One region of the Paenibacillus sp. CMM36 genome, then DNA from elsewhere that is predicted to be linked to it. Evidence: riboswitches for the same ligand, from Rfam matches in the RefSeq annotation. Region 1 holds a riboswitch; each other region holds the start of a gene.

Region 1 (3,281 bases):
GTAAAGCAACTTGGCTACGCGGAATATCATTGCGTTCAAAAGACCAGTTCAAAATGGTCACAGGGCCTGTAAGCATTCCCTTAACAGGCTTGGAAGTTAACGATTGAGCGAATGCCGTTTCTTCCACAGTCATGGGCTGATCGAAGGAGACGTCTCCGTATATAATCGGCGGTTTGACACAGCGGGAGCCGTAGGACTGCACCCATCCGTTTTGTGTAAAAGCAAAGCCATTCAGCTTTTCGCCAAAAAATTCAACCATATCGGTCCGCTCAAATTCCCCGTGTACAAGCACGTCAATGCCAATGTCCTCCTGAATATCAATCCATTCCTTGATTTGCTGTTGGATGAACGTCCGGTATTGCTCGGCAGACCATTGTCCTTTGCGATAGTGCAGGCGGGCCTTGCGGATCTCGGCGGTTTGCGGGAAGCTACCAATGGTCGTCGTAGGCAGTGGAGGCAACTTCAGCTTATTTTGCTGAATCTCACGACGCTCGGCGAAAGGAACGCTGCGTGTTAGAGGCTCCTTTGCCAGCAAGTCAGCCAGATCGGCAGCTGTCTGTACACGTGCCGCTGAGCTGTTGAAACGGGCTACCGCATCCGCACTTTGTCCAAGCTTGGTGAGTGCGGATGGATCGTGTTTGCCAAGTGCAGCCGTCAGGACGGCGATTTCCTCAAGCTTTTCATCGGCAAAGGCCAGCGCTTGCACCAGTTCTCGATCCAGCTTGTGCTCTGCTTCCAGACTGACTGGCACATGCAGCAGACTGCATGATGGCTGTACGATAAGCTGCTCGGCAGTGGTCTGTTCTGCTAACTGACCCAGCAGGGTAGCCACAGCGTTCAGGTCGCTGCGCCATATATTGCGCCCGTCAATGACCCCAGCGCCCAGCGTTTTTCCTTTAGGGAAACCATGCTGCAATATATGCTGGAGATTTTCGCCATCATCATACACAAAATCAAGACCCAGTCCCTGTACCGGAAGTGCGGACAGACGCTCATAATGGTCCAGGCTGCCAAAGTAAGTTTGCAGCATTATATTTAAAGAGGGCGCAGCTTGGGCCAAAGCTTCATAGACTTCCTGAATAATGTCCAGATCCTCTACTGGGAATGAGGTGGTCAGGACAGGTTCATCGATTTGGACCCACTGAACACCTTCTGCTGCTAGTTCAGACAGGACACGGGTGTATAAAGGCAGGAAGGTTCTTATAATAGAAGCAAGCTCCTTGCGATCATAGCCTTTGGAAAGGGTAACGAATGAATAGGGGCCGATGAGGACCGGTTTCCCATCAATGCCTAGCTCTTGTTTTGCTTCACGATAAGCCCGTAAAGGTTTATTTTCAGTGAACACCGGGACTGCGTTTGCCAATTCAGGAACGATGTAGTGATAATTGGTGTTCATCCATTTGGTCATTTCACTGGCGGTTGCTCCCTTCTGTCCACGAGCGATCCCGAAATACACGGACAGAGGAATCGGACCTGCGGGACGATGGTTGAACCGTTCGGGTATCAGGCCAAACATCACAGATGTATCCAGCATGTGATCATAATAGGAGAAGTCTCCGACAGGAATGCGATCAATCCCCTTGTCACGCTGCTTGCTCAGATGCTCCAACCGTAATCTTTTCATTTCCGTTTGCAGTTCGCTTTCGCTAATATTGCCGTTCCAGAAGCGTTCCAGTGCCTTCTTCCATTCCCGGTTTTCGCCGATACGCGGATATCCCAGATTACTGCTAATTAAGCCGGACAATTCAGGCCATTCAATGACGGACATGTACTTTTCCTCCTAGTGGGTGGCTGTTTTATTTTTACGTACCAAAAAAGGCATTCTTCCCCCCAGAGTTAAAAATAAGTAGGGGAAAGAATGCCTCCGTGATTAAAAAATCAAAAATACGGCGACTGCTCTTAACACCTCCCTATCTTCCGTAGGTACTTGCGATGTTGTTAAAATAGGCAGGTCTCCTGACTTACGGATCATGACTCTCAGCATCCCTTCCCGGTCTGTGGACCAGTGGTTGTATGAACAGCTGAAAGTTCCCCGTTTACAGTGGCGGGACCGTGCCGGATTTGCACCGGCTTCCCTTTTAAGCCTGATCTGAATAGAACAGACACCTATCTCCAAGCTATGCGGTTAAGGTATGACGAATAATTATGCACTCGTATACTTGTTCACCATCATAAGTGAAACTTGCAGGATGCGCAATAGAAACTACAATGGAATCTGTTAGGGATATGCAAAAAAAGACAAGCCTCATCCATGATGGAGACTTGTCCTAGATTAGATATAGCATTTGCCGAGTAACCTTCGCCTTAAGTCAATGAAACGGTGTAACCTGCCTGAATGCTGGCTTTTACATCTACCAGACGCTGGTTGCGACTGCCCCGGAAGGGAAGGGTCAGGTCCTTTTGCTGTTCTACAAAACGACCATCCACAATCACATCGCACAAAAGCGCTAGCTCCTGTCGCTCCTGATCTGTGAGTAGATCTTCATAGACAAAGCCAGTGTAAGCCCACACGGTTCGGTCGGGACAGGCCGCACGGAAGTCGCGCACAAATTGCGAGCATTCTGCTGCTGAGAAAAACGGGTCTCCCCCGCAGAGAGTCAGTCCATCCAACAACGGATTATCCATGATGTCACGAATGACTTCCTGTTGTCGTTGGGGTGTGAATGGCTCACCTGCACGGAAGCTCCACGACGCTGGATTAAAGCATCCGGGACAGGCATGACGGCAACCGCTAATGAACACGACGGTACGCAGGCCGTATCCTTCATTCAGAGATTCCGGAATGTAGCCACATAAATTCACTTATGTTTCACCCGGTCTCGAACTTCTGCCTGTTTTGCAGCATTAAAGCGAACGGTATAATCTCCTGTCAGATATCCGGTTACCCGACGTAAGCGCTGAAAGTGTGTGTGCTCCTCATCTGTGCCACATTGGGGGCAGCTTGTCCCGATAATCCCTTCATAACCGCATTCCGTACAACGATCCACCGGATGGTTGATGGAGAAGTAGCCGATATTCTGATGCAGCGCGTATTGAACAATTTTAAGAAACGCATCCGGGTTATTCCGCGCATTACCGTCCAGCTCAATGTATGATATCGCACCAGCGTTGCATAGGTTATGGAACGGAGCTTCCAAGCTGATTTTACGAGCAGCCGGGAGTGTGTAATACACGGGAATATGAAAAGAATTCGTGTAATATTCTCGATCATTTACCTCAGGAATAATCCCGAAATCACGTTGATCCAGCAAGGTGAACTTGCCCGACAGACCTTCGGCAGG
Region 2 (3,281 bases), on a different contig from region 1:
CCGCCAGCGCCAGCGCTGCTCCTACCAACATTCCCAGTAACACTCGTGGCAATCTGACCTTCAAAATAATCTGCTCTGAGGATGTATTCCAATCCGGTGTAAACGTATCGCCTAACCACGGTAGGTGGTTAACCAGAATGCCCGTGATTTGGCTGACCGGAAGCTTGGCCGAGCCGATGCCAAGACAGAGCAGCAGCGTCAGCAACAGCAGGACAAGACCTGTCCCTCCAAAGCCGATCAGTTTACGGTTCATTTGAAAATTTCAGGATACACGCCCTTGGCCACTTCCTTGAGACCTTCCGTTACGCGTGGACCCGGACGACTGATCAAATTATCATCCACGGCAAACACCCGGTTGTGGCGAACAGCCGATATTTGATCCCATCCACTGCGAGCTTTAATGATATCACCGAGCGTCTGGCCCGTTTTGTCGTCCTTGACACTTTTGCTGTACAAAATCACGTCAGGGTTCGCAGCAATAATATTTTCCTCACTGATTTGGTACCACCCCTTCTGCGTGGCACCTACATTTTCGCCGCCCGCCAACGTAATCAGCTCGTCCATAAACTCGCCTTTACCCACTGTCCAGCCTGGTGAAAACTCGACGTATACCCGCAGCTTCTGCCCTTTACCGATATTTTTAATTCCTTCTTTTACTTCTGCTACATCTGCTCTCATCTTGTCAGTCACCGCTCTTGCTTCTCTCTGATGATCGGTGATTTTCCCATACAATTCGATGTTAGCCATGACATCTTCCACTGTCTTCGGTTCCGTTTTAAAAATCATAATTCCCATGTCGCGCAGCTTGGTCGTAGCCTGTTCACTAAGTGATATCCCTGCAAAAACGACTTCCGGGTTCGCAGCAATGATCGCCTCTTCGTTCGGTTTCATAATACCGCCCACTTTAGGCTTTTTCGTAGCTGCTTCCGGGTAATCAGAGTAGTCGGAGACGCCGACAATTTCCTTATCCAGCCCAATGGCGAACAACGCCTCGGTTTCTGCCGGGGAGACGGAAACGATTTTATCCGGCGCTTTTTTGAATGTAAATTCCTGTCCTGTTGCATCTTTAACTGTGAGCGGGTAAACCGTTTTGCCCGGAGGCTCTTGTGCGTTTACTGCCTGTCCCGGCTGCTGTGAAGAAGCCTGACCCTCTTTATTTTCTGCATTTTTTCCATTAGCGCCACATGCACTCAGCACAACTGCCAAAATCAGAGCCAATAGACCTGTTGTCCACACCTTTATTTTTTTTTCCTGCCATGATTTGCACCCCTTCATAAATAAATCGTTAAGAGCGTTACTTGAACATCATCAGATATCTTCTAAATCTAGCCTTTTTTCCTATCAAAAACCCCCGCATCCTCATATCAGGACACAGGGGTCACGTTAGCGCAGATCGTGCGCAGGCGGCAGCTTCTTTCCGCATGGACAGTCACTGCGAACACGTCATCCTTTCCTCGAAGGATTATGGTGACAGGCGGACGGGCAGGTATCCTGACTTATGGTAAAATACATGTCCTGAAATTCTTTCATATGCTTAGTAACATATAAAGAGGACTAACGGGCATGTTTCCATTTACAGTGGCGGGACCGCGCCGGATTCACACCGACTTCCCTTTTAACAGCGCAGGGAGGGAAACCATAGTTTCATCACGCTGCGCCGACCTCGTCTGCTGGATATTTGATGTAGTGATAGTCAAGCCGTTCTTTTACTTGATGATTATAGGTTAAAATGAGGCGGCTTACAACCCAAACAGCCTCTTTATCCGCTGGTGTCTAACCTAATGAGGAAGCATTTCCGCTATGTAATTGTGCGGTCCTGCCAGCCTCAATTGAATCCTTAATGCTTCTCCCGGCTTCGGATTCAGACTCCAAAAATCATGGCCCGGTATCAGCATGCAAGCTAGCTGACGAATTACGCCACCATGCGTAACGACCAAAACAGAGGGCGACGTAGCAGTCAAATCCATGGGTTGAACTTCCATAGCAACACGCCATTCATACAGAGAGTCAAGAAATTTGCGCAGACGATTTACAAAATCTGTCCAAGACTCTCCACCAGGTGGGGTGATCCGTTGCGGCTCATCAATCCAAGCCCGATACAACGACACATCCTTGAGCATGTCATACGTTTTTCCATCCCACTCGCCAAAATGAAGCTCTCGCAGACATGGTTCCATCATAGGAGGCATAGTAGATAGGGAACGCCCAGACGTCAACTCTGATTCCGGCACAATGATCTGCAAGGTCTGGCGACATCGCATTAAGTCGCTGCAATAGATTCGAGCAAAGGACTGACCTTGCAATTTTTCCTGCAAAGGCTTTAATTCCTGCTCTGCCCCCGGTAGCAAACCTAAGTCGGAGTGTCCCAGATATCGACGTTCCTTGTTCCATAAGGTTGTGCCGTGACGAACTAACACGAGCTCCATATCCCAATGCAGATCTTCTTTAGCATCATACGGCACCTTATCCTCCTGTGAGTTCGGTCTTTGTGCGTATTCTACTGTCCTTTTTGCTGCTATATCTTGTTTCAAGAAATGTCACTTCCTGCTCGATCATTATTCAGTGTGTCACTCCTCACCCTCACCGCACCCATCCCAAGGCAAAACAACCTGCGGCTCCTAACAAACACAATCCTACAAACATACTGGACACGGCGAACATCAGCTGGATCGTATGCCGTATATCTTTCGACTCTAGCGGTCGTATCCAATCCCCCATGTATGCACGAAAGGAGCGCACGCCATGATACACATTATATCCTCCAAGACGAATCCCCAATGCACCAGCAACAGCCGATTCCGGGAAGCCACTGTTCGGACTTGGGTGCAAACGAGCGTCTCGCTTGACTGTGCGCCAGCTTCTTGCAGCATCTCGTTTGTACATCAACGCCGCTATCACAAGCATTGCCGCTGTCAGGCGTGCTGGAATGTAGTTAGCCACATCATCTAGACGTGCTGAAGCCCAGCCTAAATGCAGATACTTTTCATTTTTGTAGCCAACCATGGAATCGAGCGTATTCACAGCACGATAAGCCAGCGCCAAGGGTGCTCCCCCGATCAAGGCATAAAAAAGCGGGGAAATAATCGCGTCCACGATATTTTCAGCGACCGTTTCAACCGTACCGCGTACAATCTCAGGCTCATCAAGTTGCTGCGTATCCCGCCCGACTATCATGCCCAGCTCCCGCCGTGCCGCAGCCAGGTCATCCGCCTGCAACGCTCGGTAGACTGCCATTCCTGCATCCTTTAGTCCTTTGGAAGCAATCGTGGTCGCAATCAGCA
Region 3 (3,281 bases), 220 kb from region 1:
CTCTTTCAGCAATTGGCTTTGGATGACCTCAGCCATAACAGAGAGCTCCGGACGCTGAGGGAAAGTCAGCAGCGTAACCTCGAACGGCTTGCCTTGCTTAGTCCATGTCCCTTGGGCGTCCTTCTGCCAGCCATCCTTCGTCAACAGTTGCTCTGCCGTTCCGTCCAGCGCTTTACGCTCAACTTTACCGAAGGGAAGAATGCTCGGGAACGGGCTGCTTGCCTCCGTACCGAAGTCCCTCATGACGGCGCTCACAATCGATGCGCGTGGAATCAGGCTGTCCACCACCTTACGGTTCGCCACATCCTTGAATACTGGCGATTCCATATTGTACACGATCATATGGGTGCGCAAGGACGGAGCTGACAGCACTTGCAGCTTGCCGTTCTTTTTCAGTACCTCTGCGTTATCAACCGGAATATCCGTTGCTACGTCCACCTCACCGGATTGCAGTGCCATCAGGCGCGAATTCCCGTCCGTAATGAACTTCATCGTCGCTTCAGCCAATCGTGCCTTCTCGCCCCAGTATCCGTCATAACGCTCTACGACCAACGATTGGTCCTTGTTGAACGCTTTGACTTTAAAGGCGCCTGTCATCGCTGGGTAACTCTGTTCATCTTTCATCGATGCCACATCCAGTACAATCGTCGATGGATCAGCTAGATTAGACACCAACGCCGCATTCGGCTGGTTTGTCGTGATCTTCAAGGCCAGCGGGCCGCTTACATCAATGGACTTCACATTCAGTAAATCCTTCGCCAGATGGCTTTTCTCAATAGAGCGTAACAAAGACGCTTTTACACTTGCTGCATCCATACTTTTTCCATTATGAAAAGTGACTTTATCCTGCAAGCTGAACGTCCAAACTGTAGGGCTGTCCTGCTTCCACTCCTTTGCCAACCAAGCCACAGGTTCCAGCTTTTCATTCAAACGTACCAGCGTCTCGCCTGCACCGGATCGCATTACATCCCAGCTATTATCTCCGTGCGGGTCAACGCCTGACGGTTTCCACGTATACGCCATTACTAGCTTTTTATCTGTCGCTGTTTGTTGTGCTGACGCGTTCTCCCCCTTGCCGGAGCTATCCGCCGTCTTATTGCTGGCACATCCCGAAAGAGCCATAACTGCTAGCAGCAGCATCACCCCTGTACATACGAACCATGAACGCCTACTACGATTGCTAATCATTTCATGAGTCCCCCTCTATCTTGTAAAAACATATAAACCTAACGTAAAACGCCAAAAAAAGCATTCCGGACCACTTGATTAGCAGTCAGAAATGCCTTCAATATAAAATGCCAAAACTCACCTCGAAGCCAACTCTAATAATATAGAAGGGATCGGTTTCAGACATTCCGTATGCAGCACGCCTAACCACCTCCCCAGCAATCCCGTGGGTCTGACAGTGATGTCAAAACAGGCAGGTCTCCTGACTCCAGGCGTATCTTTCAGGCCTTCCCGGTTCTTCACAATTCCAGTGGCTGTTCTGAAAGCTCCAGCAGTATCCTGCTGATGCCTGTATACAGTGGCGGGCCCGTGTCGGAATCAACCGAACTTCCCTTTTAAGTGAACATGCTCAACAACTATGTACATCGTCTCTACGAAACCCCATACATAGAGTTGTCCGGCTCACACCTGTTTTCTTCCTTTATTTCTTTTCATTACGATCTTATTTTGTTGTCACAGGCTTGTCAATAAAGGCTGCACAATAATTTAAATTTGAACGATAAGGTAGAAACAAGACCTAACCTCCAATTGCGTGTACGCAATTGAAGTGTTAAAATTAGGTATAGAGTAAACCACCGTGTCCGTATACTAAAAAGAGTCTTCGCCGCGCCAACGGCAAAGACTCTTAGGACTTGAAAGGCTGTGGATCACCCACGGCGCGCTGCATAACTAATGGTTAATGCAAACGAAACCCACCGTTAGGGGCCAACCTAATTACGCGGTGGGTTTTCGCTTGTTCCGAAATTTCCGACGTAGCCAGCGATAAAGTTTACGAATACTAAACACCAGGCTTAGTAACGTAACCATCCAACGCAACACATCGTAGCACGACACAAGGTTGACCATCGGCTTCACCCCCTTTCGGGAAGCTGCACCGTGGTCCGAAAACATCCACCACTATTCAAAATCCATAAGGTAAATTATACCATGATATCGCCCGCTGCTCTAGCAAATTCTTCTAGTAAGTAAACTGGAAAACGCACCAAATTAGAGCTACCCATTTCATTCCGCAGTTTATCTATATATCCCCAGACAGCAAGGGGATCTACTATCTGGATAACCCCATGCCAAACAGCCGGAAAAGAGGCATACGTCCTCTCTCCGGCTATCTTTATTTATTTCTAATCATCAAACCTTCTGTGGAACCTCCTGAATCGTCACGCTTTTGACCGATTCCCCTTGTTTTCTCGTCAAAACGATGTTCAAGACAATCGCTGTAATCGAGCCCGAAACAATACCATTTTGCAACAACATTTTGGCAAAGCTCGGCAGCTGGTCGAACATTTGTGGCAGAACGGCAGAACCTAGGCCCACAGCAATACTGCATGCTGCGATCAGCAGATTGCTTTCCTTTCGCAGATCCACTTCTGACAAAATAGACATGCCTGATGCAGCGACCGAGCCAAACATGACGATCATCGCCCCGCCCAGCACAGCGTTAGGAATCACTGTCGTTAAGGCAGCCAGCTTAGGCAGCAAACCGAGAACAACCATGATACCGCCCGCAGCAAAAATAACGTTCCGCGATTTGACGCGTGTGAGTGAGATCAGGCCAACATTTTGCGAAAAAGCTGTATAAGGAAACGCGTTAAAAATACCCCCAAGCATAATCGCAAGTCCTTCCGAACGAAGTCCATTGACGATCTGCTTTTGCTCCACCTTCTGATCAATCGCTTTGCCTACTGCCAGATAAACGCCCGTAGACTCGACCATGCTGACAATATTGACAATAATCATTGTACATACCGCCATAATGCTAAACTCTGGCTTACCAAAATAAAACGGCTGCGCAACACTCACCCATGACGCATCGGCCACGGGAGCAAAATGCACCATTCCCATCGCATAAGCAACCACCGTGCCTGCAAACAGACCGATGAGCACGGAAATCGAGCGCATAAAGCCTTTTGCCAACCGATTCACAAGCAAAATAACCAGCAAAGTAACCAGCGCCAACAGCAAATTACGTGGCTGTCCAAAGTCTGAACTGCCCTGGCCCCCTGCTACATTGTTCATCGCCACCGGAATAAGAGATAGACCGATAATCGTAACGA

What was found. A riboswitch is a leader RNA that binds a small molecule or an ion and turns the genes downstream of it on or off. The one in region 1 is predicted to bind cobalamin.
Region 2: it holds a riboswitch for cobalamin, as region 1 does, so the genes downstream of both, ACWA2B_RS01650 (ABC transporter substrate-binding protein) here and metE (5-methyltetrahydropteroyltriglutamate--homocysteine S-methyltransferase) in region 1, are expected to answer to the same signal.
Region 3: it holds a riboswitch for cobalamin, as region 1 does, so the genes downstream of both, ACWA2B_RS06405 (ABC transporter substrate-binding protein) here and metE (5-methyltetrahydropteroyltriglutamate--homocysteine S-methyltransferase) in region 1, are expected to answer to the same signal.

Annotation. Positions count from the first base shown of each region.
Region 1 is NZ_JBSEDY010000002.1:293,080-296,360, reverse strand. Features, by position in the region: gene metE (5-methyltetrahydropteroyltriglutamate--homocysteine S-methyltransferase) at 1-1,768, opposite strand, end outside; cobalamin riboswitch at 1,930-2,125, opposite strand; gene nrdG (anaerobic ribonucleoside-triphosphate reductase activating protein) at 2,305-2,802, opposite strand; gene ACWA2B_RS05360 (anaerobic ribonucleoside triphosphate reductase) at 2,799-3,281, opposite strand, start outside.
Region 2 is NZ_JBSEDY010000001.1:319,064-322,344, reverse strand. Features, by position in the region: partial or broken gene ACWA2B_RS01655 (FecCD family ABC transporter permease) at 1-253, opposite strand, end outside; gene ACWA2B_RS01650 (ABC transporter substrate-binding protein) at 250-1,275, opposite strand; cobalamin riboswitch at 1,465-1,656, opposite strand; gene ACWA2B_RS01645 (histidine phosphatase family protein) at 1,779-2,531, opposite strand; gene cbiB (adenosylcobinamide-phosphate synthase CbiB) at 2,581-3,281, opposite strand, start outside.
Region 3 is NZ_JBSEDY010000002.1:515,315-518,595, forward strand. Features, by position in the region: gene ACWA2B_RS06405 (ABC transporter substrate-binding protein) at 1-1,188, opposite strand, end outside; cobalamin riboswitch at 1,403-1,600, opposite strand; gene ACWA2B_RS06410 (nucleobase:cation symporter-2 family protein) at 2,356-3,281, opposite strand, start outside.